2 regions of the Variovorax raffinosi genome follow, and region 2 is predicted to be linked to the other one. Evidence: predicted binding sites of a transcription regulator. Region 2 holds the regulator's gene; the other holds the start of a gene.
The links. The regulator HrcA, encoded in region 2, represses chaperone genes, less so after heat shock. The targets are predictions, from matches to a motif close to TTAGCACTCNNNNNNNNNGAGTGCTAA.

Region 1: a site for HrcA is predicted at 3,819-3,845, ahead of rpoH (RNA polymerase sigma factor RpoH). Genes of this name have one in related genera too.

Annotation. Positions count from the first base shown of each region.
Region 1 is NZ_JBPJZR010000007.1:1,746-16,936, forward strand. It holds gene ACSFB7_RS20570 (RES family NAD+ phosphorylase) at 1-815, shown strand, start outside; gene ACSFB7_RS20575 (DUF4365 domain-containing protein) at 828-1,811, opposite strand; gene ACSFB7_RS20580 (hypothetical protein) at 1,879-2,187, shown strand; gene ACSFB7_RS20585 (SEL1-like repeat protein) at 2,377-3,156, opposite strand; gene rpoH (RNA polymerase sigma factor RpoH) at 3,874-4,815, shown strand; gene ACSFB7_RS20595 (DNA alkylation repair protein) at 4,868-5,704, opposite strand; gene ACSFB7_RS20600 (SCO family protein) at 5,715-6,320, opposite strand; gene cyoE (heme o synthase) at 6,342-7,247, opposite strand; gene ACSFB7_RS20610 (COX15/CtaA family protein) at 7,244-8,467, opposite strand; gene ACSFB7_RS20615 (hypothetical protein) at 8,474-9,154, opposite strand; gene ACSFB7_RS20620 (SURF1 family protein) at 9,141-9,974, opposite strand; gene ACSFB7_RS20625 (twin transmembrane helix small protein) at 10,002-10,232, shown strand; gene ACSFB7_RS20630 (cytochrome c oxidase subunit 3) at 10,575-11,456, opposite strand; gene ACSFB7_RS20635 (DUF2970 domain-containing protein) at 11,520-11,741, opposite strand; gene ACSFB7_RS20640 (cytochrome c oxidase assembly protein) at 11,738-12,364, opposite strand; gene ACSFB7_RS20645 (cytochrome oxidase small assembly protein) at 12,393-12,509, opposite strand; gene ctaD (cytochrome c oxidase subunit I) at 12,544-14,184, opposite strand; gene coxB (cytochrome c oxidase subunit II) at 14,228-15,191, opposite strand, start outside.
Region 2 is NZ_JBPJZR010000015.1:81,329-96,519, reverse strand. It holds gene ACSFB7_RS32185 (recombinase family protein) at 483-1,076, shown strand; gene hrcA (heat-inducible transcriptional repressor HrcA) at 1,130-2,137, shown strand; tRNA gene ACSFB7_RS32175 (tRNA-Ile) at 2,178-2,254, shown strand; gene ACSFB7_RS32170 (EamA family transporter) at 2,342-3,229, opposite strand; gene ACSFB7_RS32165 (AraC family ligand binding domain-containing protein) at 3,345-4,121, shown strand; gene ACSFB7_RS32160 (FAD-dependent oxidoreductase) at 4,299-6,098, shown strand; gene ACSFB7_RS32155 (2-oxoacid:acceptor oxidoreductase subunit alpha) at 6,095-7,966, shown strand; gene ACSFB7_RS32150 (2-oxoacid:ferredoxin oxidoreductase subunit beta) at 7,963-9,018, shown strand; gene ACSFB7_RS32145 (CBS domain-containing protein) at 9,064-9,501, shown strand; gene ACSFB7_RS32140 (LysR family transcriptional regulator) at 9,515-10,441, opposite strand; gene ACSFB7_RS32135 (RidA family protein) at 10,854-11,243, shown strand; gene ACSFB7_RS32130 (hypothetical protein) at 11,302-11,682, shown strand; gene ACSFB7_RS32125 (MFS transporter) at 11,818-13,053, shown strand; gene ACSFB7_RS32120 (LysR substrate-binding domain-containing protein) at 13,071-13,991, opposite strand; gene ACSFB7_RS32115 (HpcH/HpaI aldolase family protein) at 14,099-14,932, shown strand; gene ACSFB7_RS32110 (Bug family tripartite tricarboxylate transporter substrate binding protein) at 14,916-15,191, shown strand, end outside.

The DNA.
Region 1 (15,191 bases), on a different contig from region 2:
GCCATCTGTACCGCGCTCGGGTCTTCCAGTCGTACGTCAAGCTTGAGGAAGCCATCGCCCACCCCGACGTTCAGATCGGTCCTCCTCCGGCACGCCTGGCCAATGCCGGCCGGATGAACGCAAATGGCATCTCCGTGTTTTATGGTGCAACGAATAGCGCTAGCGCGCTGGCTGAGGTCCGACCACCCGTTGGCAGCAGGGTCGCCGTCGCGCGCTTCGACATCATTCGGACGCTGCGTCTTCTCGACCTGACTGCCCTGGACCACGTGACGGATGGAGGCAGCATCTTCGACCGCACGCTGAAAACGCGTTTGGAACGGGTTGCGTTCCTGCAGACGCTAGGCGAGCGCTTGACACGGCCAGTCATGCCCGACGACGAAGCGTTCGACTACCTCATCACGCAGGCCATCGCGGACTTCCTCGCCACAGAGAACCAGCCGCAGCTCGACGGGATCATCTACGCGTCAGCTCAAACGAAGCACGGTCGTAACGTCGTCCTTTTCCATGCTGCGGCGCTCGTGGAAAAGCTCGATCTGCCCGACGGTACCAAAGTGTCTGCCAGATCTCTGGACTACAGCGACGACCAGGTCCATTCCGACTACCTAGTCTGGGAAGAGGTTCCAGAAGGCAACCCGACCGCTGACAACGCATTTGGGGGCGCGAACCCATCCGCTCCGTGGACCCCGATCGTCGGCGAAGATTTTCGCCAACCTGCCCTGCGAGTAGTGCCATCCTCCGTCGACGTCCACCACATCGAGGCGGTTCAGGTCCGAAGCGCAAGGTTCTCAGTGCGGCGCCAGCGCCTCGCCCGGTAGCACACGGTGCGATCAAGAAACTTGCGCGAGTTGGAAGCTGTGGATGAGCGCAAATCGTCGCATGTAAGACTGCGGAACCATGCCGAAAAACCCTTCCTGCGCCACATGAATCCCACCTTCATCCGGTAGCTTGCCCGCAGTGACAAGGACGGACTCTTGCTCATGTATCAGTGACACAAGAGCTCTTCCGCGTGAGGTAAGCGGCGCCACAAAATGCGGATGCATCATCCGATCCAGCCAGTCTATAAGGCAGTCGGCATAGTCGATCTGCGCGAGATCTTGCGCTACCAAGAACTTCACAAAGCCGAAGGTGAACTGGTGCTCGGCATCCCCCATGCCCATGCCGAACTCGGATTCGGCCGCGCCAAGGTTGTACTCAACGGCATTGCTGACAACGTCCATCCCGTAATAGATGCTGCGGCAAATGTTCGTCAGCCCATGCGTGAACAGATCGAAGTAGCTCAGTGGAAAGCCGGCATCGTTTGACTTTGTGGTGAGCAGCGCGCTCAGGACTTTGCCGATATCGCCGATGAATGGCTGGTTCTGCACCCCGGCGTTCTCAAACAAGCTGATCGCGTCAGTAGCTTCGAGAAGGTTCCGCGACGGCACCTCGATGAAGCTTTGCTCAGCCCGAGGTGTGCGAAGGGTCTGACGGGCGTCGGACCAATACGAAGCACCCGAGGCCGGGTCGTGCAAAACGAGCAAGACTGGCAGTGGAAATCCTTCCCAATAGCGTCGGTGCTTTTCTTCGGGATAGAACTTCCACCCCTGAGTCGTAGGATGCGCGAAGTAAGATGGCCCGGCCTTCACCTGCACGGCCACAAGCCGACCCGTCGCGAAGCCGTCGGTGCTCACGTACTCAAGATTCCCATCGATGCCGACATCGCCGGTTCCAGTCTCACGCCAAATTTGCTGGCGCAACGCCGCATAACGCTGCACCGCTGCGATGCCCAAACGTTCCTGCGTGTAGGTGTTGCCAATCTTTGGAAGATGCATCGACTATGCCTCGATTTAATTGCGTTGGGGACCCGACTTGCTTGCGACCACAACGGATGGTATCGGCGTGGCAATCGAGATCGCCTACTCTTCCTTCTGCGACATGGAGAAGCGTCGGGCATACGAGAACATGCAACTACCCGCGCTCGAGATCGACCTGCGGGCATTCACACCCTCCGCTTTTGACGTGACACAGGTCAAACGAGTCGCCCTGGAAGACACCGCTTGCAAGTATTGGCTCTGGCCGGACCGCCTGGAGGGCGCGGCGATGGTGGAGCAACTTGTCGAGCTTCACGAAGTGTGGAACTCTCATCCCTTTGGAGTGAACCACCTACGCATGGATCAATCATTGAGATCGGAACCGCCGTTTCACTGAAAATGGAACTCCTCGGGTTTTGACTCACCAACTTTGGAATTTAGCGGCTACATTGCTGCGTCCGCTGACTCCAGTGACTGCAGCGCGACGCTGATCGGCGCTTAATTTCGTGCGAGTCCGTGCAAAGTATTTCTCAATCCGCATAGGCAGACGGGCCGGCTCCCGCCGGCCCGCCTTCCAGTTGGGTGCTCAGAAGTATGGCCGGCGCCAGACCCCGCGAATCCACGCGTCCTCTTGTGCGGAGAGAGTGGTGGGCTCCAAGGTGCCGGCGAGGAGGCTGTTCAGAATGTCTTCCTTGCGGTCATCATCTTCGCGTTCGTAGGCCTTGGCACGACTGTCGCCGAGTTGACCAGCTCGATGCAACCAAGTTGTGGCTCGCACCTCAGGGCTATCCAGTCGCATTACACGCGGCAGCATGAACAGTCCTAAGTTGAACATCGCTTCCACGTGTTCGGCCTCCGCGGCCTGCCGATAGAGCAGGGTGGCCTCCTCTTGCACTGCGCTGAGCGGTTCGTGCCGGGATTGCGGACCATCAGGAGCCAGCACCCATGCGAGGCGGAAAGCGTAGTCTGCTACGCCCTGCGCCGCGAGGGCTTTCCACTGGGCGAGCACGTTCAGAGCCGACGGTGCTTGCAGGTCGATTGCGTAAGGGCCTGGGCGTGCTGCAGAAGGCTGCCACTGCGCAAGGACCGTGGGCGCGAAGTAGGCGAAGTTGTCCTTCGAAAAGCAGGTTCGAAGTGCCTGTGCTTGGAATTCCCGGCGCTCCTGCAAGGCAGACGGAGGAATGTGCTCGTCCAGTAGGGTCGGCTCCTGCCTGCCCAACATGTTGAGCATGTCGTGCCAGTCACGGTAGTTGAAAATCTGGGCGGTCCAGAGTTCGGCTTTTGCTTGCGGAATGGCCAAGCCGTACTTCAGGCGCTTGGCAGCAAACTTCGGAATCGAATCCGATTGGAAATAAACGCGAGTCATGAAAGCTCCAATTCATGGCCGACGTGCCTCCTTGGTCGACCTGATTTGGGCATTCATACCTTCACGGTCGGGTATCCAGCTAACCAGAGCGTTCATTGAAAACGATGCCGTTGGAGGCGGCACAGGGACGCTCAGCCCCGCTAAGCATTGACGATACCACAGGCCCATGGCCTAGGGACACCAGCATCGCGCAAGGGCTGCTCGTGAGCGGCAGCCTATGGCCGAGCGCGGCCCTCGGAGAAAACTCTGCCGCGCCCGAGCCCATCCCGGCCTAGCCGGGCTTGCCAGGCAAAGACTCGAGCATTCGACTGGTAGGTGCATCTTCTGCAAGGCTCGAAGCGACGGCCTGCGATCCGCCGGAGGAGAGAAGTGCCGCCCTGAATCACGATGAGCGCAGGTGGTCACGAAAGAAGCCGGCGCACTTGCGCAGTTCGGCAACCATGGCCACCAGCGCGCCGACATGGCCCGTCGAGCAAATCCTGACGGCAGGCCCCAAATTCGGCGAGCTGGCCGGCGGCCGGGTCCGAAATACGCCGCTAAGTCGTTGATTTCAAAAGAATCACGGTTCCATTCCCAGTGAAAGAAATTCCATCCCCAATGAAAATCGACACCTCCCGAGCCAGAAGCTATCGCCGCGATAGAAACTCAAGGGAACCCTTGGTTTAGCACTCCCTCTAACCGAGTGCTAATATGGCCAACACTAAGGAGTTTCCCCTGATGACAACGCTGTCTGGAGTCTCTGCCAACCAGCTGGCCGTCGCCAATCCATGGTCGATGGTCCCCCCGCTGGGTAACCTGGATGCCTACATTTCGGCCGCCAACCGCCTGCCGCTGCTCACGCTCGAAGAAGAGCAGGGCTTCGCACGCAAGTTGCGCGACCAGAACGACCTCGACGCCGCCGGTGCGCTGATCCTGTCGCACCTGCGCCTGGTCGTCTCCATTTCCCGCCAGTACCTTGGCTACGGGCTGCCGCACGGCGACCTGATCCAGGAAGGCAACGTGGGCCTGATGAAGGCCGTGAAGCGTTTCGACCCCGACCAGGGCGTGCGGCTGGTGAGCTACGCCATGCACTGGATCAAGGCCGAAATCCACGAGTACATCCTGAAGAACTGGCGCATGGTCAAGGTCGCGACGACCAAGGCCCAGCGCAAGCTGTTCTTCAACCTGCGGTCCATGAAGCAGGGTTTCAAGGCCGATTCGGCCGCGGCCGACAACGGCACGCACCGCGAAACGCTGAGCCCCGACGAGGTGTCGCAAATGGCGACCCGGCTCAACGTCAAGCCTGAAGAAGTGGTCGAGATGGAAACCCGCCTGTCGGGCGGCGACGTGCTGCTCGATCCGGGTCCGTCGGACGACGGCGACGAAGGCTTCGGCCCAATCGCCTATCTGGCCGACGCCACGCAGGAGCCGACCGCCCTGCTCGAATCGCAGCAGCGCGACCGCCTGTCGAGCGACGGCATCGCGACCGCGCTCGAAGCGCTGGACGATCGCAGCCGCCGCATCGTGGAAGAGCGCTGGCTCAAGGTCAACGACGACGGCTCGGGCGGCATGACGCTGCACGACCTGGCCGCTGTGTACGGCGTGAGTGCCGAGCGCATTCGCCAGATCGAAGTCGCTGCAATGAAGAAGATGAAGAAGGCGCTCGCCGACTACGCATAAGCGGCATTTTCCGCCCTCTTCCCGAACGAGCCCGGCCGCAAGCCGGGCTTTTTCATTTGGAGAGCGTGCGCAGGGCGCGCTTGGCGATGTAGCGGGTTTCGGCCGTGTCCGACTCGGCCACCCAGCGCGCGCACAGCCTGTCGACCCACTCGCCCTGGGTCTTGCTCGCGTCGTTGAGCCAGTTCGCGACCGAGTTCTGCACGTAGCGGCTCGGGTCGGCGCGCAACGGCTCGATCAGCGGCAGCGCGCGCCAGGGCTCGGTTTTCAGAGCCTCGATCTGTGCGCACCACACGCCGCGCGGGCGCGTGAGTTCGCTAGCAAAGCGGCGGATGTTGGGGTCGGCGTCGAAGACCCAGGGCTGCAGCAGCGCCAGCGCTTCGTCCAACGACGCGATGACTGCGTCGCGCACCGCCATCCAGGCGATCTCACGCACACCGAAATGCGGATCGGCTGCAAAGCGGCGCACCGCCTCCAGTTGCGCCGGCAACGACAGCCCCGAGAGCGTGACCCACTGGGCAGCCCAACAGCGCGCGACATCGCTCGCATGCGTGGCCAGCTTGTGGGCGACAGCATCACGCTCGGCGTGCAGAGCCGTCAGGTCATAGAGCGCACGCGCGACGTGGCTGTGCCGCTGCATCGGCTTGAAGGCGCTGAGCATCGCCAGCGTGTCGACCAGCCGCTCGCTCTCCGCGTCGAGGCCGATGTGCCCCGCTACGCTGCGCGCGAGCTGCGGCAGCTCCAGCGCCATGAATTCATTGAGGTTGACGGTTTCGAGCAGGCCGTCGTTGAGTGCGCGCAGCACCTCGGGTGGAATGAGCGCGATGCGAAAGGCACCCTTGCGCCCTTTCAGGTGATCGACCGAGCCGACCAAGGCCACTGCGGCGTCCATGTGCAGCCCCTCAGGAAGCGAGCAGCGCCTTCACGTCCGACACCATGGTCGGCACGCCCGCGCCGTAGCGCGCATACAGCCGCAACCGGCCCTGCGTGTCGTAGACATAGCTGGCGGCCGAGTGGTCCATCGAATAGCTGGTCGGCGTCTTGCCGTCGACCTTCTTGTAATAGACCTTGAAGTCCTTCGCGACCGCGGCGAGTTCTTCGGGCGTAGGAATGAGCGCCACGAAGCTCGGGTCGAACGCGCCCATGTAGGCCTTCAGCACTTCGGGCGTGTCGCGCGCCGGGTCGACGGTGAGAAACAGCACCTGCAGCTTGTCGCCGTCCTTGCCGAGCTGCTGCTTGACCTGCGCCATCTCGGTCATGGTGGTTGGGCACACGTCGGGGCATTGCGCGTAGCCGAAGAACAGCACGACCACCTTGCCCTTGAAGTCGGCCATGGTGCGGACCTTGCCATCGGCGTCCTTCAGCGAGAAGCCCTTGGCATAGTCGGCACCCGTGATGTCCACGGCATTGAAATTCTGCTTGGCCTCGCCGCAAGCCGAAAGCCCCACGCCCAGAGCCGCCACGCCCACGCTTGCGGCAATCAGTTTGAGAGCGTTTCGCTTGTTCATGGGAGCGGTGTTCAATTCAATTCAATGAAGGTAGTGGTCGACGAGCAGCGCCAGGAAAAGCACGCTCAGGTGGATCAGCGAAAACCGGAAGGTCTTGCGTGCCAGCGCGTCGGAGTAGTTGCGCCAGAGCGCGAAGGCGTAGCCGGTGAAGCCGATGCTCACGGCGATGGCCACCGCCAGGTACAGCCAGCCGCTCATGCCGTAGATGAAGGGCATGAGGCAGGCCGCGAACAAGATGAAGGTGTACAGCAACACCTGCAGCCGCGTGAACTCGTTGCCGTGCGTGACGGGCAGCATCGGCAGGCCGGCCTTGCGGTAGTCCTCGACGCGGTAAAGCGCCAGCGCCCAGAAATGCGGCGGCGTCCACAGGAAGATGATGAGAAACAAAATCAGCGCCTCGGGACCGACATCGCCCGTCATCGCGGCCCAGCCGAGCACCGGCGGCATCGCGCCCGAGGCGCCGCCGATCACGATGTTCTGCGGCGTCAGCGGCTTGAGGATCACGGTGTAGACCACCGCGTAGCCGACGAAGGTGGCGAACGTGAGCCACATCGTGAGCGGGTTGACCGTGAACCACAGCAGCGCCGAGCCGGCCGCGCACAGCAGCGCCGAGAACAGCAGCGCCTGCATGTCGCTGAGCTGCCCGCGCGCCGTGGGGCGCCAGGCGGTGCGCTTCATCTTCGCGTCGATGCCCTTCTCGACCAGACAGTTGAACGCCGCCGCCGCACCCGCCACCAGCCAGATGCCGATGCAAGCCAGCACGCCGCGCTGCACATCGGCCCACGAGGGCAGCCCGGGAACGGCCAGCACCATGCCGATCAGCGCGCAGAACACGATCAGCTGCACCACGCGCGGCTTGGTCAGCGCGTAGAACTGGCGCAGCACGTTCGCGGTGCTGGTGTGCTGAACGGGGATCGGGGTGCTCACGCGGTTGCTTTCTTCGGGTTGGGGGTCGCGCGTGCATTGTCGTCGGCGCGCAGAGCCACGGTTGTGGATGCGGCTTCGCGGCGGCTTTCGCACAGCGCCCAGGTCAGCACCACGGCCAGCGCCGCGGCGCCGCCGGTGTGCAGCACGGCCGCGGCCAGCGGCCAGCCGAGCAGCACATTGCCCAGGCCCGTTGCGAGTTGCAGCAGCGCCAGTCCGGCAAGCCAGTGCGCCTGCGAGCGCAGCGGCTCGATGCGGCGCATGCGCCACGCCAGCACGCCGAGCGCCACGAACACCGCATAGGCCATCAGCCGATGCGCGTAGTGAATGGCCGTGAGCGCGGAAAAGTCGAGCGGCTGGCCCTCGCCGGTCACGCCCAGGTGGCGCCAGATCTCGAAGCCCTGCGCGAAATTCATCGGCGGCCACCAGCTGTTCTGGCAGGTCGGAAACTGCGTGCAGGCCAGCACTGCGTAGTTGGTGCTGACCCAGCCGCCCAAGGCGATCTGCAGCACGAGCAAGACGGTAGTGGCGATCAGTCCATTGCGCAGCGCGGGCGACACTGCAGTGGGCAGCCGCTGCGCCGCCGCCTGCCGGTAGTGCACGGCCTGGATGCAAAGCAGCGCCAGCAGCACCACGGCACCGAGCAGATGCAGCGTGACGATCGCGGGGAAGAGCTTCCAGGTCACGGTGAGCGCACCGAAGGCGCCCTGCAGGCAGACCCAGACCAACGTGAAGGCCGGCCACCATGCGCTCAGCGTGGCGTGGTGTCCGCCCTCTTCTCCCGAAGGCGCCGGGGCACGGCGCTGGCGGCGACGCACGATCCAGGTCGCGCCGGCGAGCGTGAGGATCAGCACGCCGACACCCGTTGCCAGGTAGCGGTGAACCATCTCGACCCAGGCCTTGCTGTGCGTGACCGGGCCGGTCGGCTGAGCCGCCTGCGCCATCGCAATCTCGTGCCGTGCACCGGCCGGGCTGGCGTTGCCGTAGCAGCCGGGCCAATCAGGACAACCCAGGCCCGAATCGGTCAGGCGGGTGAAGGCGCCGAACAGCGTGAGGTCGAACGTGAGGAACAGCGTGAGCACGGTCAGCGCGTGCAGCCGTCGCACCGGGCCGGCGCCCGCATTGCGGCGCCACACCCAGACCAGCGGGCCGAGCGCGATCAGGATGCCGGCGGCCATCAGCCAGGCGATCGGCGTCAGATCGTAGAGCGAGCTCGTGTCCATGGGGAATCAGCGGCCGGGCTCGTCCCACGAGGCCGAGGCGCGCAGCAGGCGGTCGATGTCGCGCTTGGCGCGGCTGGCGCCCGCGGCGTCCATGCGGGCCGGGAAACGCATCATCCAGTTGCCCATCGGGTCGACCACGAAGAGGTGCTCGGCCAGCGTATGGCCCGCCACCGGCGCCAGCCACTTGGCCAACTGGTCGGCCGGCACGCGCAGCACGGTGGCGCCGTGCAGGCCGTTGTTCAGGCGCTCGGGCACGGGCGCGGCATCGCTCACGAGCCAGACGCGGTCCATGCGGTCCTTTTCGCGGCCCAGGCTTTCGCGCAGTTGGCGTTGAAGGTAGAGCTGTTGCTCGCACAGCGCGTCGCAGGCCGCATCCGCCACCGCGACCAGCAGCCACTGGCCCTTGAGCGTGGCGATGTCGACCGGCGCGCCATCGCGGTCGGTGGCGGTCAGCTTGGGCAGTTCGCGCTGCGGATCGATCAGCTCGCCATACACGCTGCGGCCTTCAGGCCGGATCACGTAGTAGGTGAAGTACGAGGCAATGACGGGTGCCGCGCACATCAGCATCACGGCGATCATCTTCCAGCGCCCGCTCACGGTACGCCGCCCTTCGGCGCCGTCGAGCGCCTGGTTGGGCGACGGCATCGAGTGCACCGTCAGGCCCAGCGGCTCGTCAGAAGCGGCCATCGCGTGCGCGGCGCCTTGAGCGGCGGAAGGGGGTGATGAATTGGAACCAGACATAGAGGATGACGACGAGTGCCGAAAGGCCGAACCACTGGAATGCGTAACCGTAGTGCCTCTCCAAGCCCAGCGCCGGGGCCGGCCAGTCGCGCTGCAGGCCCTCGGAGGCCGGCCCGGTCTGCTGCAGCGACACATCGGTTCGCAGCGGCAGCTTGGTCTCGGCGCGGAAGGCCTCCAGGTCGAGATTTTGCCGGATGGACGAAGCCCCTTCGGCGGCCGGTGCCGAGGCCCCTGCGGCGGGTGCCGATGCGGCCGCTGCCGGTGCTGCCGCCGTTCCCAGTTCGAGCAGGTGGCTCGGCGGCGGCTCGATCAGGCCGGTGACCTCGACGATGCCGGCCGGCGTCTCGACATCGCCCAGCTTCGTGCGGTCGACAAAATTGCGCTGCACCCAGCCGCGCTGCACCATCACCGCCTGCTCGCTGCCTTCAAGTGCGAACGGCGTCAGCACATAGAAGCCGGGCACGCCGTGCATCTGTCGGTTGTCCAGGTAGACGGTCTGCGTCGGCAGCCACAGGCCGCGCAGGCGCACCGGCCGGTGCAGCGAGTCCGAGGCTTTTTCGAGCGCGAGGAAGTCGGCCTGGGCCAGCGCCGGCTTCTGCTTCTGGGCGTCGATGTCGGCCTGCAGCGCTTCTTTTTGCGCGGCGCGCGACAGTTGCCAGCGGCCAAGTGAAACGGTGGCGGCGAGCGTCAGCACGGCCGCGATGGTGATGAGCCAGAAGCGACCGGGACGGCGGCGTTCTTCGGGGTACAGGGGTTCAGGAGTCACTGGAGAGAAAGGGGCGTGCGGCCGATAATGCGGGTCATGAAATATTTCGTTGCCCTGGTGTTCGTGGGCATCTTCGCGAGCCTCGCCTTTGCGCTGTTCTTCATGCTGAAGGACGGGCGCGACGGGCGCGCCAAAAGCGGTGGCATGGCGCGAGCGCTCACCTTTCGGATCGGCCTCTCGGTCTTTTTGTTCCTCTGCATGCTGCTCGCCTGGAAACTCGGCTACATCCAGCCCACCGGACTCCCGCTCGGCAAGTAGGTGGTGCTCGTTCCAGGAGAACCATGAAAAAGGCGCCTTGCGGCGCCTTTTTTGCGGAATGCCGTCAGGGTCTGTCACCAATGAAACGCCCTCGCGAAGCCCTGCTGCGCGGTGCAGTGCAAGGCGCCCTGAGCGCCGCGTAGTCCGCTACGCAAGCGAAGGGCAACGCCGCAATGCACCGCGCAGCAGGGCTTCCCTCCGGGCTGGCTCCGCCATACGGCGTCTGCTTTGTCGGCCGGCTTGCCCATGGATGACCATGGGCTGCGCCGCCCTCCGCACATCCACCGCATGGCGGAGCCAGCGCGAGGGCGTTTCATTGGTGACAGACCCTGGGTTCTTCGCTCAAAGCCAATAGACCAACATGTAGAGGCCGAGCCAGACCACGTCCACGAAGTGCCAGTACCAGGCCGCGCCCTCGAAGCCGAAGTGACGCTCGGGCGTGAAGTGGCCCTTCTGCAGGCGCAGCGTGATGAACAGCAGCATCAGCATGCCGATGAACACGTGCAGGCCGTGGAAGCCGGTCAGCATGAAGAAGGTAGAACCGTAGGTGCCCGAGCTGAGCTTGAGGTTCAGTTCGGTGTACAGGTGGTGGTATTCATAACCCTGCACGCCCAGGAAGACGATGCCGAGCAGCACGGTGAGCCACATGAAGCGGATCGTTTGTGCGCGATGGCCGGCACGCAGCGCGTGGTGGGCAATGGTGAGCGTCACGCCCGAGCTGAGCAGCAGCGCGGTGTTGATCGTGGGCAGCCAGAACGGGCCGACCGTCTGGAAGGGCTCGACGATGCCGGCGGGCGAGCCGGTAGCACCAGCGGCCACGCTGGGCCACACGGCCTTGAAGTCGGGCCAGAGGATCGCGTTGTCCAGGCTGCCGAGCGTCGGCAGCGCGTGGGTGCGGGCCCACCACAGCGCGGTGAAGAAGGCGCCGAAGAACATCACTTCGGAGAAGATGAACCAGCTCATGCTCCAGCGGAACGAGAGGTCGACCTTGTGGCCGTACTGCCCGCCTTCGCTCTCGCGGATGGAGGCGCGGAACCACACGAAGAGCGTGCCGAGCCAGATCACCATGCCGGCCAGCAGGGACCAGGAGCCCCACGCGTGCCCGTTGATCCATTGCGCGGCGCCGAGGATGACGAAGAACAGGCCGGTCGCAGCCATGACCGGATAGGCCGATGGTCCGGGCACGAAGTAGTAGGGCGTGGTGCCGTGGGTGGTTGAACTCATATCAGCTCCTGGCTTTCTTTCTTCTCTCGATTCAATGGATTCTGGCTAGCGTGGGTATCTTCGTCAGGCAGCGACCACAAGGCGCACCAGCAACACCAGAGCGACCACGAAGACGATCACGGCCGCGAACGCCACCGCAATGATGTGCAGCGGGTTCAGCTTGCCCAGGTCTTCCTGGTAGGCGCTGTTCTTGCGAACGCCGAAGAACGACCACCCCACCGCCTTCACCGTGTCCCACAGCGAAGCCTTCGAAGCCTTTGGCTTGCCTGAAGGATCGGCGGTCACGAGCGCGGCTCATTGGCGGCATTCGAGTTGGCCGCCACCGGCGCCGGCGGCGTCTTGCCGCCCACCTCGAAGAAGGTGTACGACAGGGTGATGGTCTTCACGTCCTTGGAAATCTTGGGGTCGATCACGAACGCGACCGGCCACTGCTTCTTCTCGCCCGGATCGAGCGTGTACTGGTTGAAGCAGAAGCACTCGAGCTTGTTGAAGTACGGCGCGGCCTGCTGCGGCGCGTAGCTCGGGATGGCCTGCGCGGCCATGCGGCGGTTCTGCACGTTCTGGAACTCGTACATCACCGTGTTGAGCTGACCCGGATGCACTTCGATGGTCCGCTCCGCGGGCTTGAAGTCCCACAGGCCGCCGCGCACGTTCGAGTCGAACTCGACCGTGATGGTGCGGCTCATGTCGACCTGCGTGTTGTCGGGCACGCGCACGTTCTTGCCGCCGCTGGCACCACCGGGCACTTCGAGCTCGGAGAGCGCCAGGATGTTGATGCCCGTCATCTCGCAGATGGCGCGGTACATCGGCACCAGCGCATAACCGAAGGCGAACATGCCGCAGGCCACGACGGCCAGCTTGCCGACCATGCGGACGTTGGCGCGCTGGATGCGTTGACCGAGACTCATGCTGCTGCTCCCGTTCGGTTGCCGGCGGTCAACGACCGCCGAAGAAGACCATGCGGACGATGAAACCGATGAAGAAGATCACCGCGATGGAAGCCAGCGTGAGCCCCATGCGTCGGTTGTTCTTTCTTTGCTCAGGCGTGGTCATCGTGGTGCGGTCGCTTGGCTCTGTGGGCTGTCGATCAACCGATCACCTTGGTGGCGGTGATGTCCAGCTTGGGCGGGTTCTCGAAGGTGTGGAACGGTGCGGGCGAAGGCACTTCCCATTCGAGGCCTTCAGCGCCTTCCCATGGCTTTTGCGCAGCCTTCTCGCCCTTGCCGCGCATCGTTGGCAGCACGACGAACAGGAAGAAGTAGACCTGTGCGAAACCGAAGAAGAAGGCACCGACCGACGCCACGGCGTTGAAGTCGGCAAACTGCATCGGGTAGTCGGCATAGCGTCGCGGCATGCCGGCCAGGCCCAGGAAGTGCATCGGGAAGAAGGTGACGTTGAACGAGATCAGCGACCACCAGAAGTGGACCTTGCCGCGCGTTTCGTTGTACATCACGCCGGTCCACTTGGGCACCCAGTAGTAGAAGCCCGAGAACATGGCGAACAGCGAGCCGGCCACCAGCACGTAGTGGAAGTGGGCCACCACGTAGTACGTGTCCTGCAGTTGCGTGTCGATCGGCGCGACCGCGAGGATCAGGCCGGTGAAGCCGCCCATCGTGAACACGAAGATGAAGCCGACCGCGAACAGCATGGGCGTCTCGAAGGTCATCGAGCCCTGCCACATCGTTGCGATCCAGTTGAAGATCTTCACGGCCGTGGGCACCGCGATCAGCATGGTCGCGTACATGAAGAACAGCTGGCCGGTGAGCGGCATGCCGGTCGTGAACATGTGGTGCGCCCACACGATGAACGACAGGATGGCAATCGACGAGGTGGCGTACACCATCGAGGCATAGCCGAAGAGCTTCTTGCGGGCAAAGGCCGGCACCACCTGGCTGATGATGCCGAAGGCCGGCAAGATCATGATGTAGACCTCGGGGTGGCCGAAGAACCAGAAGATGTGCTGGTACATCACCGGGTCGCCGCCACCGGCGGGGTTGAAGAAGCTGGTGCCGAAGTGGCGATCGGTCAGCGTCATGGTGATGGCGCCTGCGAGCACCGGCATCACGGCGATCAGCAGGTAGGCGGTGATGAGCCAGGTCCAGCAGAACATCGGCATCTTCATCAGCGTCATGCCGGGGGCGCGCATGTTGAGGATGGTCACGATGATGTTGATCGAGCCCATGATCGACGAGGCGCCCATGATGTGCATCGCGAAGATGCCGGCGTCCATCGAGGGGCCCATCTGCAGCGTGAGCGGCGCGTAGAGCGTCCAGCCTGCAGCCGGCGCACCGCCGGGCATGAAGAACGAACCGACCAGCATCAGCGCCGCGGGAATCAGCAGCCAGAAGCTGAAGTTGTTCATGCGCGCGAACGCCATGTCGGACGCGCCCACCTGCAGCGGGATCATCCAGTTCGCGAAGCCCACGAAGGCCGGCATGATGGCGCCGAACACCATGATCAGGCCGTGCATGGTGGTGAACTGGTTGAACAGCTCGGGGTTCACCAGTTGCAGGCCGGGCTGGAACAGCTCGGCGCGGATCAGCAGCGCGAGCACGCCGCCCACCATCAGCATCGTGAAGCTGAACAGCAGGTAGAGCGTGCCGATGTCCTTGTGGTTGGTCGCGAACACCCAGCGGCGCCAGCCGGTGGGCGCGTGGTGATCGTGATGCTCGTCGTGTGCGTGGTCGCCGGGGACTGCGTGACCGTGGGGGTCGAGGACTGCACTCATTTCGTTGTTCCTTGCAATTTCTTCTTCGCGGGGCGCTGCCGGGTCACTTGCCGCGCAGGGCCAGCACTTCGGCCGGCTGCACCAGCTGGCCCGTCTTGTTCGACCAGCTGTTCTTGGTGTAGGTCGCCACTGCCGCGAGGTCGGTATCGCTCAGTTGTTTCCAGGACGGCATCGCGCCGTTGTTCTGGCCGTTGAGCAGCACGTGCAATTGCACCGAGTGATCGGCGTCGAGCACCTTCGGATCGCCGTCGAGCGCCTTGATCGGGCCCGCGCCCTTGCCGTTGGCCTGGTGGCAGGCGGCGCAGTTGGCGGCATAGACCTTCTCGCCGCGAACCAGCATGTCGGGCAGCGTCCAGACCTTGGTCGGGTCGTCGAGCTTGGCGGCGGCAACCTTGCGCTGGTCGGCCACCCAGGCCGTGTAGTCGCCGGCCGAAACCACCTTCACGTGGATCGGCATGTAGGCGTGCTCCTTGCCGCACAGTTCCTGGCACTGGCCGTAGTAGTCGCCGATGGTCTCGGCACGGAACCAAGTGTCGCGCACGAAGCCGGGAATCGCGTCTTGCTTGAGGCCCAGTTGCGGCACGGCGAACGCGTGGATCACGTCGTTGGCGGTGGTGATGATGCGGATCTTCTTGTTGACCGGCACCACCAGCGGGTAGTCGACCTTGAGCAGGTAGTCGTCGGGCATCGCGCCCTTGGCGCCTGCGTCGGACATGGCGCGCTGCGAGCTGTCGAGCGTGGAGATGAAGGCCAGGCCCTCGCCTTCGCCGTTCAGGTAGTCGTAGCCCCACTTCCACTGGTAGCCCGTGGTCTTGATCGTGAGGTCGGCGTTGGTGGTGTCCTTCTGGGCCACCAGCACCTTGGTGGCGGGCAGCGCCATCACGATCACGATGAGGAAGGGAACGATGGTCCAGATGACTTCGACCACCACCGATTCATGGAAGTTGGCGGCCTTGTGGCCGACCGACTTGCGGTGCTTCCAGATCGAATAGAACATGACCGCGAAC
Region 2 (15,191 bases):
GGCCCGGAGCGCCGCACGTGCCCCGGTCCACGCCACCCCCTTACTGCAAAGCCGGAAGTTCGGGGACCCGCTTGCGGGGGTAGGTCGCTCGTGCTCCCTGTACCCGGCCTATCGAACCAGTCGCCAAGCAATCAGCATGAGTACCACGATGCCAAGCCATACCAGCAGTTGGATGCTCCAGTGCCAGTCTCCGCCCCATAGCTTTGGTGCTTGTCCTCGGTTCACCGTGCGAACCCCCATGAGCCCTCGCAGCGGGGATTTCCGTCTTTTTTCTGCGGCTTCTTCTTCTCGTTGTCGTCGTCGCATCTCGTCGCGATACCAGTCTCTGTCCTGAATCCCCATGGCCCTCTCCTTTGATGTGCAGTCTACAGAGATTGCCCTCTGTGGAGCGGATCAGGGGCTGGCAAGTGTCAGTGCTTGGGTTTAAGCGGCTGAGCGGCCAAATACATACATCTTTTGGCGGTTTGTTTGAGAGGATTTCGATGCTTGTAGGTTATGCGCGGGTGTCCACCAACGATCAGGAAACGCGTATGCAGCTTGATGCATTGCGTGGTGCTGGTGTGCGTGAGATTTACTCCGAAAAGACCAGCGGCATCGGACCTCGGCCCGAGCTGCACCGGGCGCTTGCGTCGTTGCGTCCAGGCTGTACGCTGGTGGTTTACAAGCTAGACCGGCTGGCGCGAAGTCTCAAAGATTTGCTGCAGTTGTTGGACCGGCTGAAGCACGCGGGGTGTGCAGTTAAGTCGCTCACGGAGCCGATTGATACGTCTTCCGCGATGGGTGAATTCGTGCTGCAGATTCTGGGTGCTGTTGCACAGCTTGAACGAGCCATTATTCGAGAGCGCTGCCAAGCGGGCAGGGTCGCAGCTATGGCGCGTGGCGTTCAGTTTGGGCGCAGTACGCTGGTGACGGGTGATGAGGCCGATACCGTGGGGGTGCTTTATTCCGCAGGGTTCACTCTGGCAGAAGTGGCACTCATGTTCGGGGTGTCCCCCACGGCTGTCCGTTCTGCGCTCGTGCGGGCTGGCGTGACACGTCGAGGCCGGGGCGGCTTGCGACTTCGCCGGGTGAGCTAGGCTATGCGCCTCTGTTTCCCAAACTTTTCGAAGTACAACACTAAAATCTTGCAATGCTGGACGACCGTGCCAAGTTGCTGCTCAAGACGCTCGTCGAGCGCTACATCGCCGACGGGCAACCCGTCGGGTCACGCACGCTCTCGCGATCCTCGGGGCTGGACCTGTCGCCGGCGACCATCCGCAACGTCATGTCGGACCTGGAGGCGCTGGGGCTGATTGCCAGTCCGCACACGTCGGCTGGCCGCATTCCAACGCATCGTGGCTACCGCCTCTTTGTCGACACCATGTTGACGGCCCAGCGCGAGCAGATGAGCACGCCGAGCCTTGCGCCCGACCAGCCGCAGAAGGTGATTGCCAACGCGGCCCACCTGCTGTCGAACCTGTCGCAGTTCGTGGGTGTCGTGATGGCGCCCCGGCGCGCGTCGGTGTTCAAGCAGATCGAGTTCCTGCGGCTGTCCGAAAACCGGCTGCTGGTGATCATCGTGTCGCCCGATGGCGACGTGCAGAACCGGGTGATCTTCCCGGAGGCCGACTATTCGCAGTCGCAGCTGGTCGAGGCCTCCAACTACATCAATGCGCACTACGCGGGCCTGACGATCGAGCAGGTGCGCGACCGTCTGCAGTCCGAGGTCGAAAAACTGCGCGGCGAGATCGCGGCGCTGATGCAGGCAGCGGTGCAGGTCAGTTCCGAAGTGCTGACCGAGGCGCAGGAAGACGAGGTCGTGATCTCCGGCGAGCGCAACCTGCTCGCGGTGAGCGATTTCTCCAGCGACATGGGGCAACTGCGCCGCGCCTTCGAACTCTTCGAGCAGAAGGCGCAGCTCATGCGGCTGCTCGACGTGTCGAGCAAGGCCGAAGGCGTGCGCATCTTCATCGGCGGCGAGAGCCAGGTGGTGCCGTTCGAGGAACTCTCCATCGTCAGCGCCAACTACGAGGTCGATGGGCAGGTGGTCGGCACGCTGGGCGTGATCGGGCCGACCCGCATGCCTTACGAACGCATGATCCAGATCGTCGACATCACGTCGCGGCTGATCGGCAACGCGCTGAGCCACCGCAAGTGAGCGGGCGGGTGGCGCGGCACGAATAGAATCGTGCCCGCGTGGGCCGTTAGCTCAGTTGGTTAGAGCAGCGGACTCATAATCCGTTGGTCGATGGTTCAAGCCCATCACGGCCTACCACCACGTTCCCTTCCCCCTTGAAAATACTTCGAAGAAGCAGGCATCACGCTGCTTTCTTCGTGGATCGTCTTTGGGCGATGCAGCCACTCATGCCCGTTGCCCAGCCCTGCTGGCCAGAACCGCCGGCCCCTTCACCAGCCCGACCGCCAGCGCAGCCAGGATCAGCGCAATCGAAGTCCACTCGGAAGCACTGGGCTGCTGCCCGAAGATAAGGATGGACCCGGCGATGCCGAACACCGGAATCAGAAGTGAAAGCGGCGCCACGCGCGAAACCGGGTATTCGCGCAGCAGCAGGTTCCACCCCCAGTAGCAGAAGTGAGTGGCGCCGTAGACCTGGAACAGCAGCGAAAACACGGCCACGCCGTCGACATGATCGAGCAGCGTGAGATACGGCGCCGATCCGTGGAACAGCCAGGTCAGCAGGAACAGGGGTATCGGCGGAAACAGGCTGGCCCAGACCACGAAGGCGAAGATCTCGCGTACCCCGGACACCTTGACGACGATGTTGCCAATGCTCCATGCCACGGCGCTGACCATGACCAGGGAAAAGCCGAGCAGGGTCGCTCCATCTGAACGGCCCGACAGGATGCCCACCAATCCAAGCGCCGCCAGCACGAGGCCGACGACCTGCGGCAGGCTCAACCCTTCCTTGAACAACAGCACGCCCCAGCCCAGCGTGAAGAAGGCGCTGAACTGGATCAGCAAGGCGGCGCTGCCCGGCGGCACGCCCCACGCGATGCCCAGGTTGATCAAGGCCCACATCGCCACGCCGAAGATCAGCCCGTAGGCCGCGAGCCATCCGAAGGCGACCTGCGGGCGCTTGACGATGAACACCAGGGGCAAGGCCGCCAGCGTGAAGCGGATGGCCGTGAGCAGCAGCGGGTCGACCCTGGCCAGGCCAAGCTTGGTGATTGGAAAGTTGAATCCCCAGACGGCCGTCACGAGGATGGCCAGGAGCAGGTGTTTCTTTTGCATGGTCGGTATTTCCGCGTCGGGTGCGCCGGCGCGGAGGGCGTCGGCCAAGGTGATTTGGCTGGATTTCGACCCGGCCCGCCTTCGATGGTGGGTCAATTGATGTCAAATCCGGGCCATGCGAGAAATCGACATCAATCCCTACGTGAAGACACCGCGCGATGCCGTGGTGACGGCCCGCGACTATCCGGACGGCGAGCTGTTTCCTTCGCACAGCCACGAGCGTGGGCAGCTCGCGTACGCCGCCTGCGGAGTGATCACCGTGTTCACCGACAAAGGCAACTGGGTCGTTCCGGCGCAACGTGCCATCTGGGTGCCGGCCCGCCTGCAGCACGCGATGCAGATGCGCGGTGCGGTGACCATGCTCAACACCTATGTCCGCAGCAAGGCGGCACAACGCCTGGGGCTGCCGGACGACTGCCGGGTGCTCGACGTGTCGCCGCTGCTGCGCCAGTTGCTGGAGAAGGCCGTCGATGTGCCTGCGCTGTACAAGCTCGGCGGACGCGATGCGCATCTGATGAATCTCTTGCTGCACGAGATCGCGGACATGAAGACGCTGTCGCTCAATGCCCCGCTGCCCACCGACCCACGCCTTGCGCAAGCCTGCCGGGAGATGCTGATCAACCCCTCGCTGGAGATCGGCATCGACGACATGGCCGCACGCACGGGCATGAGCCGCCGCACGTTCACCCGGCAGTTCCGCCAGCACACCGGCGTGAGCTACATCGAGTGGCGCCAGCAAGCCTGCCTGCTTGCCGCGGTGGTTCGCCTGGGCCATGGCGAGCCGGTCACGCGCGTGGCCGCGGACCTGGGCTACAGCAGCCCGAGCGCCTTTGCCACGGTGTTCCGGCATGCGCTGGGCGAGGCGCCCAGCCGGTACTTCATCAAGAAATAGTTCGCAGTGCGCCGGGCCTCTCGCAGAGGTCGCACCTTCGTTTCCGGATCTCGCCCCGAGGGTCCCGTCACCGCGGGATTTCACCAAGGCTGTGCGTGCACCAGTGCGGCGCATACTGGCGCCAAGCCACATGTCGGGCCCCTCCGGGGTCCCGGGCGTTTGTCCAGGAGACACGCATTGCAGCGAACAAACATCGCAAATCCGGCCTACTTCCACAAGGTCGTCGATTGCCAGTACGCCTGTCCGGCGCACACGCCCGTCCCTGAATACATCCGCATGATCGCGCAGCGCCGCTACAGCGACGCCTACATGATCAACTGGGCCTCCAACGTCTTTCCCGGCATCCTGGGGCGCACCTGCGACCGGCCTTGCGAGCCGGCCTGCCGGCGCGGGCGGGTGGAGGAAAGCAACGCCCAGGATCCCGAACCGGTGGCGATCTGCCGGCTCAAGCGCGTGGCCGCTGACATGAAGGACGACGTGCGCGCGCGCATGCCGACGCTCGCACCGAAGAACGGCAAGCGCGTTGCCTGCATCGGCGCGGGGCCGGCCTCGCTCACTGTCGCGCGCGACCTGGCACCGCTGGGCTACGAGGTGACGGTGTTCGACGGCGAGGCCAAGGCCGGCGGTTTCATCCGCACGCAGATCCCGCGCTTTCGCCTGCCCGAGTCGGTGATCGACGAGGAGACGGGCTACATCCTGGACCTGGGCGTCGAGTTCCGCAGCGGCGAGCGCATCGATTCGATGACGGCGCTGATGGCGCAGGACTGGGACGCGATCTTCGTCGGCTGCGGCGCGCCGCGCGGGCGCGACCTGGACATGCCCGGCCGGCAGGAGGCCGCGGCCAGCATCCACATCGGCATCGACTGGCTCAACTCGGTCTCTTTTGGTCATATCAGCAGCATCGGCAAGCGCGTGGTCGTGCTGGGCGGTGGCAACACGGCCATGGACTGCTGCAGGTCGGCTCGTCGACTGGGGGGCACCGACGTGAAGGTCATCGTGCGCAGCGGCTTCGAGGAGATGAAGGCCTCGCCCTGGGAAAAGGAAGACGCCCAGCACGAAGGCATTCCGATCATCAACTTCCACGTGCCCAAGGCCTTCGTGCATGAAGAGGGCAAGCTGAAGGGCATGTTGTTCGAGATCGTGCGGGCCGCGTACGACGACAAGGGCCGCCGTTCGCTGGTGCCCACCGGCGAGCCGGACGCCTTCTTCGAATGCGACGAAGTGCTGGTCGCGGTGGGCCAGGAAAACGCCTTCCCCTGGATCGAGCGCGACTGCGGCATCGACTTCGACAAGTCGGGCCTGCCGGTGCTGGACAAGAACACCTTCCAGTCCAGCGTGCCCCGCGTCTTTTTCGGCGGCGATGCGGCCTTCGGCCCCAAGAACATCATCACGGCCGTGGCCCATGGCCACGAGGCGGCCGTGTCGATCGACAAGCTGCTGCATGCCGAGCCGGTCTATGTTCGCCCCGCGCCCATGACCAACCTGGTGTCGCAGAAGATGGGCATCCACGAGTGGAGCTACGACAACGACACCTCCAACGACCTGCGCTACAAGGTGCCATGGGCCAAGGCCGAGACGGCACTGGCCAGCATTCGCGTCGAGGTCGAGCTGGGCTTCGATGCCGCCACCGCCTTCAAGGAAGCCGAGCGCTGCCTGAACTGCGACGTGCAGACCGTGTTCACCGAGACCGCCTGCATCGAGTGCGATGCGTGCGTGGACATCTGCCCGATGGACTGCATCAGCTTCGTCGACAACGGCGAAGAGGCTGAGCTGCGGCCCCGGCTCAAGGCGCCGGCGCTGAACCTGACGCAAGACCTGTACGTGTCCGGCGGGCTCAAGACGGGCCGCGTCATGGTCAAGGACGAAGACGTCTGCCTGCACTGCGGCCTGTGCGCCGAGCGCTGCCCCACGGGGGCCTGGGACATGCAGAAGTTCCTGCTGAAGATGACGCCCGCGGGGCAGGGAGTGGCCGCATGAGCGCCGTTCCGCAGATCGAAGGCATCAACGACTTCGTCATCAAGTTCGCCAACGTCAACGGCTCGGGTTCGGCCTCGGCCAACGAGCTGTTCGCCAAGGCCATCCTGCGCATGGGCGTGCCGGTGAGTCCGCGCAACATCTTCCCCAGCAACATCCAGGGTCTGCCGACCTGGTACGAGGTGCGCGTGACCGAGCAGGGCCACCTGGGCCGGCGCGGCGGCACCGACATGATGGTGGCGATGAACCCGCAGACCTGGGACGCCGACCTGGCCGAGCTGGAGCCCGGCGGCTACCTTTTCTACGACAGCACGCGGCCGCTGCCGCCGTCGAAATTCCGCAGCGACATCCGCGTGATCGGCATGCCGCTCACCGAGATCTGCAACGCCGTCTACCAGGACCCGCGCCAGCGCCAGCTCTTCAAGAACATCGTCTACGTGGGCGCTCTGGCCATCCTGCTGGGCATCGAGCCGGAAGTGGTCGAGAAGCTGTTCGGCGAACAGTACAAGGGCAAGGAAAAGCTGTTGGCCTCCAACGTGCAGGCGCTGCACCTGGGCTGCGACTTCGCAAGAGAGAACCTGCGCGAACCCGTGGGCCTGCAGGTGCGGCGTGCCGACCGTGTGGGCAACCGCATCTTCGTGGACGGCAACAGCGCCGTGGCGCTGGGCTGCGTGTATGGCGGCGCCACGGTGGCGGCCTGGTATCCGATCACGCCGTCGTCCTCGGTGGCCGAGGCTTTCCAGAAGTACTGCACCAAGTTCCGCGTGGACCCGTCCACCGGCCAGCACCGCTTTGCCATCGTGCAGGCGGAAGATGAACTCGCCTCCATCGGCATGGTGGTCGGCGCCGGATGGAACGGCGCACGGGCCTTCACGGCCACCTCGGGGCCGGGCATTTCGCTGATGACCGAGTTCATCGGCCTGGCCTACTTCGCCGAGATTCCCGTCACGCTGATCAACGTGCAGCGCGGCGGCCCCTCCACCGGCATGCCCACGCGTACCCAGCAGGCCGACATCCTGTGCTGCGCCTATGCCTCGCATGGCGACACCAAGCACGTGCTGCTGTTTCCCGAAGATCCGTACGAGTGCTTCGAGCATGCGGCGGCGGCGCTGGACCTGGCCGACCGGCTGCAGACGCCCGTGTTCCTGATGACCGACCTGGACATCGGCATGAACCAGCGCCTGTGCGAGCCCTTCGCCTGGGACGACAGCGCGGCCTACGACCGCGGCAAGGTCATGAGCGCCGAAGAGCTGGAAGCGGGCCGCGACTTCGGCCGCTACAAGGACGTGGACGGCGACGGCATTCCCTGGCGCACGCTGCCGGGCACGCACCCGACCAAGGGCAGCTACTTCACGCGCGGCACCACACGCGACGCCTACGCCCGGTATTCGGAGCGCGGGCCGGACTACATCTACAACATGGAGCGGCTGCTGAAGAAGTTCGCGACCGCGGCCACCCTGGTGCCGCAGCCGGTGCTGCGGCCGGCCGCCGAGAAGACCGACCTGGGCGTGATCTATTTCGGATCGACCAGCCCGTCCATGCACGAAGCGCTGGACACGCTGGAAGAACAGGGCATCCATCTGGACGCGCTGCGGCTGCGCGCCTTTCCCTTTCCGGACAGCGTGGTGCAGTTCCTGGCGCAGCACAGGCAGGTGTTCGTGGTCGAGCAGAACCGCGACGCGCAGATGCGCAGCCTGCTGGTCAATGAACTGGACGCCGACCCCGCCCGGCTGATCCGGGTGCTGCATTTCGACGGCACGCCCATCACCGCGCGCTTCATCGTCCAGGCCATCAGCGCGCATGTGCAGCAGACGCAGGCGCAGACACACGCGCAGGCGTCCCGCGTCGCCGATACCAAGGAATCCGCATGACCTACCTTGCCAAGCCCCGGTTGCGCCATCCGACGCTGGCCACCAACAAGGTCGGCTACACGCGGCGCGACTACGAGGGAAAGATATCGACGCTGTGCGCCGGTTGCGGCCACGACTCGATCTCCGCCGCCATCATCGAAGCCTGCTGGGAGCTGGACATCGAGCCGCACCGCGTGGCCAAGCTCTCGGGCATCGGCTGCAGCTCCAAGACGCCGGATTATTTTCTGGGCGCGTCGCACGGCTTCAACACCGTGCACGGCCGCATGCCCAGCGTGCTGACCGGCGCCAACCTGGCCAACCGCGACCTGCTGTACCTGGGCGTGTCGGGCGACGGGGATTCCGCTTCCATCGGCCTGGGCCAGTTCGCGCACGCCATGCGGCGCGGTGTGCGCATGGCCTATATCGTGGAGAACAACGGGGTCTATGGCCTGACCAAGGGCCAGTTCTCGGCCACGGCCGACCAAGGCTCCAAGAGCAAGAAGGGCGTGGTCAACACCGACAACCCGCTCGACCTGGTGGCCATGGCGTTGCAGTTGGGCGCCAGCTACGTGGGGCGCGGCTTTTCGGGCAACAAGGCGCAGCTGGTGCCGCTGATCAAGGGGGCGATCAGCCACGGCGGCTCCGCCTTCATCGACGTGATCAGCCCCTGCGTGGCCTTCAACAACCACCCGGGCAGCACCAAGAGCTACGACTACGTGCGCGAGCACAACGAGGCGGTGAGCCGCATCGACTTCATCAGCGGGCGGGAGGAAATCACCGTCGACCTGGGAGCGGGCGAAGTGATGGACGTTCGCCAGCACGACGGCACGGTGCTGCGCCTGCGCAGCCTGCACCCCGACTACAACCCCGGCGACCGCTATGCCGCCATGGCGTACATGCAGCGGCACCACGAGATGGGCGAGGTGGTGACGGGCCTGCTCTACGTCGATCCGCTGGCCACCGACCTGCACACGGCGCTGAACACCAGCGACCGGCCGCTCAACGCGCTGGGGCCGGCCCAGCTCTGCCCTGGTGCCCAGGCGCTGGAGCGGCTCAACAACTCCTTGCGCTGAGCAAACGCCAGGCGCACCATTCACGACTCCTTCGGAGGGCGGATCATGGCCGAGCGCACCGTTTTTCAGTCCATCTCGCGCACGCATGTGCTCAGCCTGGGCCCGCAGGCCAGCGTGCGCGACGCCGCATGCGTGATGACGCGCGCCAACTGTGGCAGCGTGCTCGTCATGGAGCTGCCGGACACCCTGCTGGGCATCCTGACCGAGCGCGACCTGATGACCCGCGTGCTGGCCAAGGGGCTCGACCCCGATCGCACGGTCGTGCGCGAGGTCATGACGCCGAACCCGATCTGCATACCGCCGGAGACGCTGGTGTCCGACGCCGTGGTGCTGATGCTCGAGCGCGGGTTCCGCCATCTGCCGCTCGTGGCGGGGGCGAAGATCCTCGGCGTGTTTTCGGCGCGCGATGCGTTGCCGCGCGAGATCGGCGCAGCCCTCAGCCAGACCGAATTCAATGAGCAGGTGAATGACGTTCTGGGTTAGCGCCTCGCAATGGTCACGCGTCGCGCCGGACGACGACAGGCGCATGCAGCGCCATCAGCTCGACCACCCAGTCGATGAACACGCGCAACTTGGCGCTGACATGCCGGTTCGGCGAAAACGCCACGTACAGCGGCATCGGATCGAGGCGCCAGCCCTCGAACAGCGGCACCAGTTCGCCGCGCGCCCGATGCGGTTCGGACATGTAGTCCGGTAGCCAGAGAACGCCGAGACCCGCAAGGCCGGCCGCGAGGTACGCATTGCCGTCATCGACCGAGAACACGTGGCGCCCTTGCACCTCGATGCGCTCGCTGCCGCTGTGCATGGCGTACGGAAAGGCCTTGCCGCTGCGCGACCACAGGAAGCCCACGATGCGGTGGTGCGTGTCCTCCAGCTCCCGCGGGTGCGAGGGCGTGCCGGCGCGCTCGATGTAGCTCGGTGCCGCGTACACCCCCAGTCGAAGGTCGGCCACGCGGCGCGCCATCAGCGACTGGTCGGTGAGTTCGCCGCCGCGCACCACGCAGTCCACGTTCTCGCCGATCACGTCCACCATGCGATCGCTCACGCCCATGTCGATCTGGATGTCGGGGTAGCGCGCGTGGAAGGCCGGCAATGCCGGCACCAGGATCATGCGGGCCAGCGGGCTGGGCACGTCCACCCGCAGGCGGCCCCGGGGCAACGCCGACGCGCTGGACAGGCTGGTCTCCGCATCGTCCATGTCGGCCAGCAGGCGCACCACCCGCTCGTAGTAGGCCGCGCCGTCGGCCGTGACGTTGACCTTGCGCGTGGTGCGATTGAGCAGCTTCACGCGCAGCCGTGCTTCGAGCTGCTGCACCAGTTGCGTCACGCTGGTCTTGCTCATGTGCAGCGTCTCGGCCGCCTTGGTGAAGCTGCCGGCTTCCACCACGCGGGCGAAGGCCTGCATTGCATCGAAACGGTCCATGTCTGCTCCTGCGGGTTAGGGCCTGTTCACACTACACAAGGGGTCGCGTTGCTTCTCCAAGGGGCTGGCTGCAAGGCGCCCGGGCGCGGCAAGGCTGAAGCCTTGCAAGCGCGGGCAACGCCGCAGACGGCCCCTTGGAGAAGCAACCCGCAGGGAAGCTCGCCACAGCCCGCCCGTCGGCGTTGCGCTCCTTGTGCGTGCGGACGCACGCACGGCGTCACGCGCCTTGACGGGCGGGCTGTGGCGAGCTTCGCGACCCCTTGTGTAGTGTGAACAGGCCCTAGATGATTGTTTGGGTTCTGCAAACAGTCATTGTTGGCTTTGCCCGTTTATCCGGCGGGCGCGGCTCCCTAAAGTCCCTTCATCGTTATCACCGGGGTCGGCTTCGACCCCTTCAAGAAGAAGGCAATCCATGACCAAGCGCGACGTCGTTTTTCCGCCAGGGCGCCAGGCGCTCTATGAAAAGAACCGCTATTCGCCAGCGATCCGTTCCAACGGCTTCCTGTTCGTCTCGGGCCAGGTCGGCAGCCGCGAGGACGGCTCGCCCGAGCCCGAGCTGCAGGCGCAGGTGCGGCTCGCGTTCGACAACCTGAATGCGATCCTGAAGGCGGCGGGCTGCACCTTCGATGACGTGGTCGACGTCACCGTCTTCATCGTCGATCCGGAAACGAACTTCGAGAAAATATGGAAGCTGGTGCCGGAGTATTGGGGCGATGCGCCGCACCCGACGCTGACCGGCATCGGCGTGACGTGGCTCTACGGCTTCCAGTTCGAGATCAAGGTGATCGCGAAGCTGCCGTAGGCCATCGGGCGTTGCGCATGCCGATGCCAGGTGGAGAGGGCGGCGATAGACTGGCCGCATGGACTACCTGGCCGAACTTCGACATCGGGGATTTTCTCAAGCGGGTGATGGCCATGACCCCGAAGGCCGCGTGCAATTCGACTGCGACCTGTACGCCGGAACATCCAGCGAACTCACGGTGCAGGTGTATGCGGCCGATCTGCAGGCACTTCAGCGCGAGGTCATGCCAACGCTGGAGGCCGTGCTGCCGCTGATCGACAGCATGGTCGAAGCACTCGGGGAGATCGATGCCGACCTGGCGCAGATCATTCTTTTTCGCGGGCGGCTCGGCCTTCATTTCTGGTCGCGTGGCATCAACAATGAATTCACGGCGGTCTATGCGCACAGCGATGCGCGCTGGGCCTTCCAGGGGTTCGGCGAGATCTTTTCCGACGACTGACCGGAAAGACCGGGCCGCAAGCCGCGCAGATTTCGAGAAATGAAAATATCGAAAAGGTATCGAAATTCATTCGAAAGCGATATTTGTGAATATCGTTGACGGCTCCTAGCATCGCTCCGATTCAGGAGACAAAAAATGCTATCGCTCTCAATGGACGGGGCGACGAGCCCGCCCCGCGCGACCTCGCGCACCGCGCGCTTTGCGCTCATCGTCTGCTTCCTGGTGGCGCTGATCGACGGCTACGACACGCTGATGCTGTCCTTCGTCGCGCCGCTGATCTCGACGGAATGGGGCATGCCGCCGGGCGCCTTCGGCAAGGTCTTCGCGGTGAGCTTCGCGGGCGCGGTGGTCGGCGCCATCGCATTGGGTGCGGCGGCCGACCGCTTCGGACGTCGCAAGCTGCTGCTGGCATCGCTTTTTTCGGCCGGCTGCTTCATCGTGCTGAGCGCGTGGTCGGCCACGCCCGAGCAACTGATGCTGTGGCGCTTTCTCTCGGGCATCGGCCTGGGCGGCGCGATCCCCACCATCTCTGCGCTGGCCGCCGAGCATGCACAGCCCGCGCGCCGCAGCGCGACCGTCTCGCGCATGTTCCTGGGCTTTCCCATCGGCGCCGTGGCCGGCGGTGCCATCACGGCGGCGTTGATGCAGCAGGTGGGCTGGCGCGGCATCTTCATCGGCGGCGGCGTGCTCGCGCTGGCGATGCTGCCGCTGGTGTTCGCGGTGTCCGAGCCCGAGCGCGACCCCTCGCGCGCCGACGCGCCGGTGGCCCGCACCAAACACCCGATCGCCGAACTGGTGGCCGATGGCCGGGGCCTGGGCACGGCGCTGATCAGCCTTGCCGCCTTCATGATCCTGCTGGTGAGCTACTTCCTTTTGAGCTGGACGCCCAGCGTGCTCTCGATGAGCGGCATGAGCCCCCAACGCTCGGCGCTGGCCGGCGTGATGCTCAATGTGGGCGGCGTGGCGGGCGCGTTCGCCATGTCCTTCGTGGTGGCACGCCGCAGCCCCTTCGGCCCGGTGGCGATCTGCCTCGGACTGGGTGCGCTGCTGGTTCCGTTCTTCGGCTTCCACCTGGTCGGCAGCGAGGTCGCGGCCTTCTGCCTGGTGTTCGCCATCGGCCTGCTGATCATCGGCGGGCAGATGAACATTCCCGCGCTGTGCGTGCACTACTACCCGGCGAACGTGCGCGCGACCGGCGTGGGGTTGTCGATGTCGATCGGCCGCATCGGCTCCATCGTCGGGCCGCTGGTGGGCGGCTTCCTCGTGGGCGCGCAACTGCCGTGGAGCCAGTTGTTCCTGCTGGCGGCCGTGCCGGCACTCCTGGCGGCGGCGGCACTGGGCTGGATCGCGCACCGCAACCAGCGCGCCTGATTCGCTGACCTGACCGGTCAGGGCTTCTTGCGGCCCACCGGCGTGTGGGCCGTGGGCGTGGTGCGCAGCAATCGCAGCAGGCTGTCCAGGTGGGGGTTGGCATCGGCATCGCGGTAGCCGAGGTAGAGGCTCGACACCGCGTCCTTGTCGAGGATGCGGCTGTACAGCACGCCTTCGAGCTGTATGCACTGCGTGTCGCTCGGCACGATCGCCACGCCGAAGCCCGCGGCCACCAGCCCGATCATGGTCGAGGCTTCGCGCGTCTCGTGCATCACCGCGGGCCGGAAGCCCGCCTTGGCGCACAGCTCCTGCACCTTCCAGTAGAGCCCGATGCCGGCGTCGCGCGGGTAGACGATCAGCGGCACGTCTTTCAGCTCGCGCACGTGGATGCCCTTGCCGCGCGTGAGCACGTGCTGCTGCGGCATGGCCGCGACCAGCGGCGCCGAATACCACTCCTCGATGGTCACGCCCATCGGAATGCTCACGTTCGGCTTGCGCAGGATGCCCAGGTCGAGCTCGCGCGCGTGGATGGCGTCGAGCTGGTGCATCGAGGCCATTTCCTGCAGCCGCAGTTCGACGGCGGGGTAGTCCGCGCGGTAGTTGCGAATGGCGGCCGGCAGCCCCGCCGTGAGCACCGACGACGCGGTGAAGCCCAGGTTGAGCTTGCCCACCTCGCCGGCGGCCGCGCTCTGGACCTCGTCCTTCGCGCTTTGCACCGACGCGAGGATGGTGCGTGCCCGGTCCAGGAAGTGCCGCCCCGCCTGCGTGAGGTACACGCGGCGCTTGTCGCGCTCGAAGAGCTGCACGCCCAGTTCTTCTTCCAGCCCGCGGATCTGCGTGCTCAGCGGCGGTTGCGCCATGTAGAGGCGCTCGGCCGCGCGGGTGAAGTTGAGTTCTTCCGCCACGGCGACGAAGTAACGCAGGTGTCGAAGTTCCACGATATCTCCAGAGTATCGAACGCCATCCGAATCCGGTATTTCCGGATATGAGGGTCATTCTCTAGCATCCGCCTACACCTGCACAACAAGAGACAAGGAAGACCCGCATGGCGCAAGACACGGCTTCGGCCGCATCCACCAACCTCGTCGTGAGCCGCCTGCTGCAGCGCCTGCCAGTGGCCGCGCTCGGCGTCCGCTGCTCGCGCACGCCGGACATCGCGCGCATCGCCAAGGCCAGCGGCCACCATGCGATCTGGGTGGACCTGGAGCACAGCAGCATCGCCATCGACGCGGCCGCGCAGATCTGCGCCGCCGCGCTCGACATCGGCCTGATGCCCTTCGTGCGCGTGCCCGAGCGCGAGTACGGCGTGATCGGCCGGCTGCTCGACGGCGGCGCGGGCGGCATCATCGCGCCGCGCATCGAGACCGTGGCGCAGGCCGAAGACCTGGTGGCCGCCTGCCGTTTTCCGCCGCTGGGCCATCGCTCGGCCATCGGCACGCTGCCGCACGTGGGTTATCGCAAGATGAGCGCGCCGGACTTCAACGCGGCCATGAACCGGGCCACGGCGCTGAAGGTGCTGATCGAAAGTCCGCTCGGCATCGAGAACATCGAAGGCATCGCCGCCGTGCCGGGCATCGACATCGTGGGCATCGGCACCAACGACCTGAGCGCCGAACTGGGCGTGGCCGGCGACTTCAGGCATCCACGGGTGCGCGCGGCGCACGACGCCGCATTGACCGCCTGCCTGCGCGTGGGCAAGCCGCTCGCCATCGGCGGCATCGCCGATGCGGCCTACTCGGCCGAACTGGTGCACCGCGGTGCGGCGCCGTTCCTCATGACCGGCATCGACACCGACCTGCTGCTGGCCGCAATGCACGAGTGGGTTGCGAAGGCGCTGAGTTCGGTCGGTGTGGAGAACGGCGATGCGGTCGTGCGCTGAAGAAGCCCTGCGCCGCGCCGGTGCCGTGCTGGTGCTGCTGCTCGGCGTGCTCCTGTCGGGCCCGGTGCCCGCGCAGGTCGCGCAAGGGGCGACGACCCTTGTGGTGCCGACGCCGCCGGGTGGCCCGATCGATCGTGTCGCGCGCGTCGTGGCGCAGGGCTTGTCTTCCGTGCTGGGCGAGGCGGTCGTGGTCGAGAACAAGGGCGGGGCGGCCGGCAAGATCGGCGTGCAGGCGGCGCTGCGGGCCGCACGCGACGGC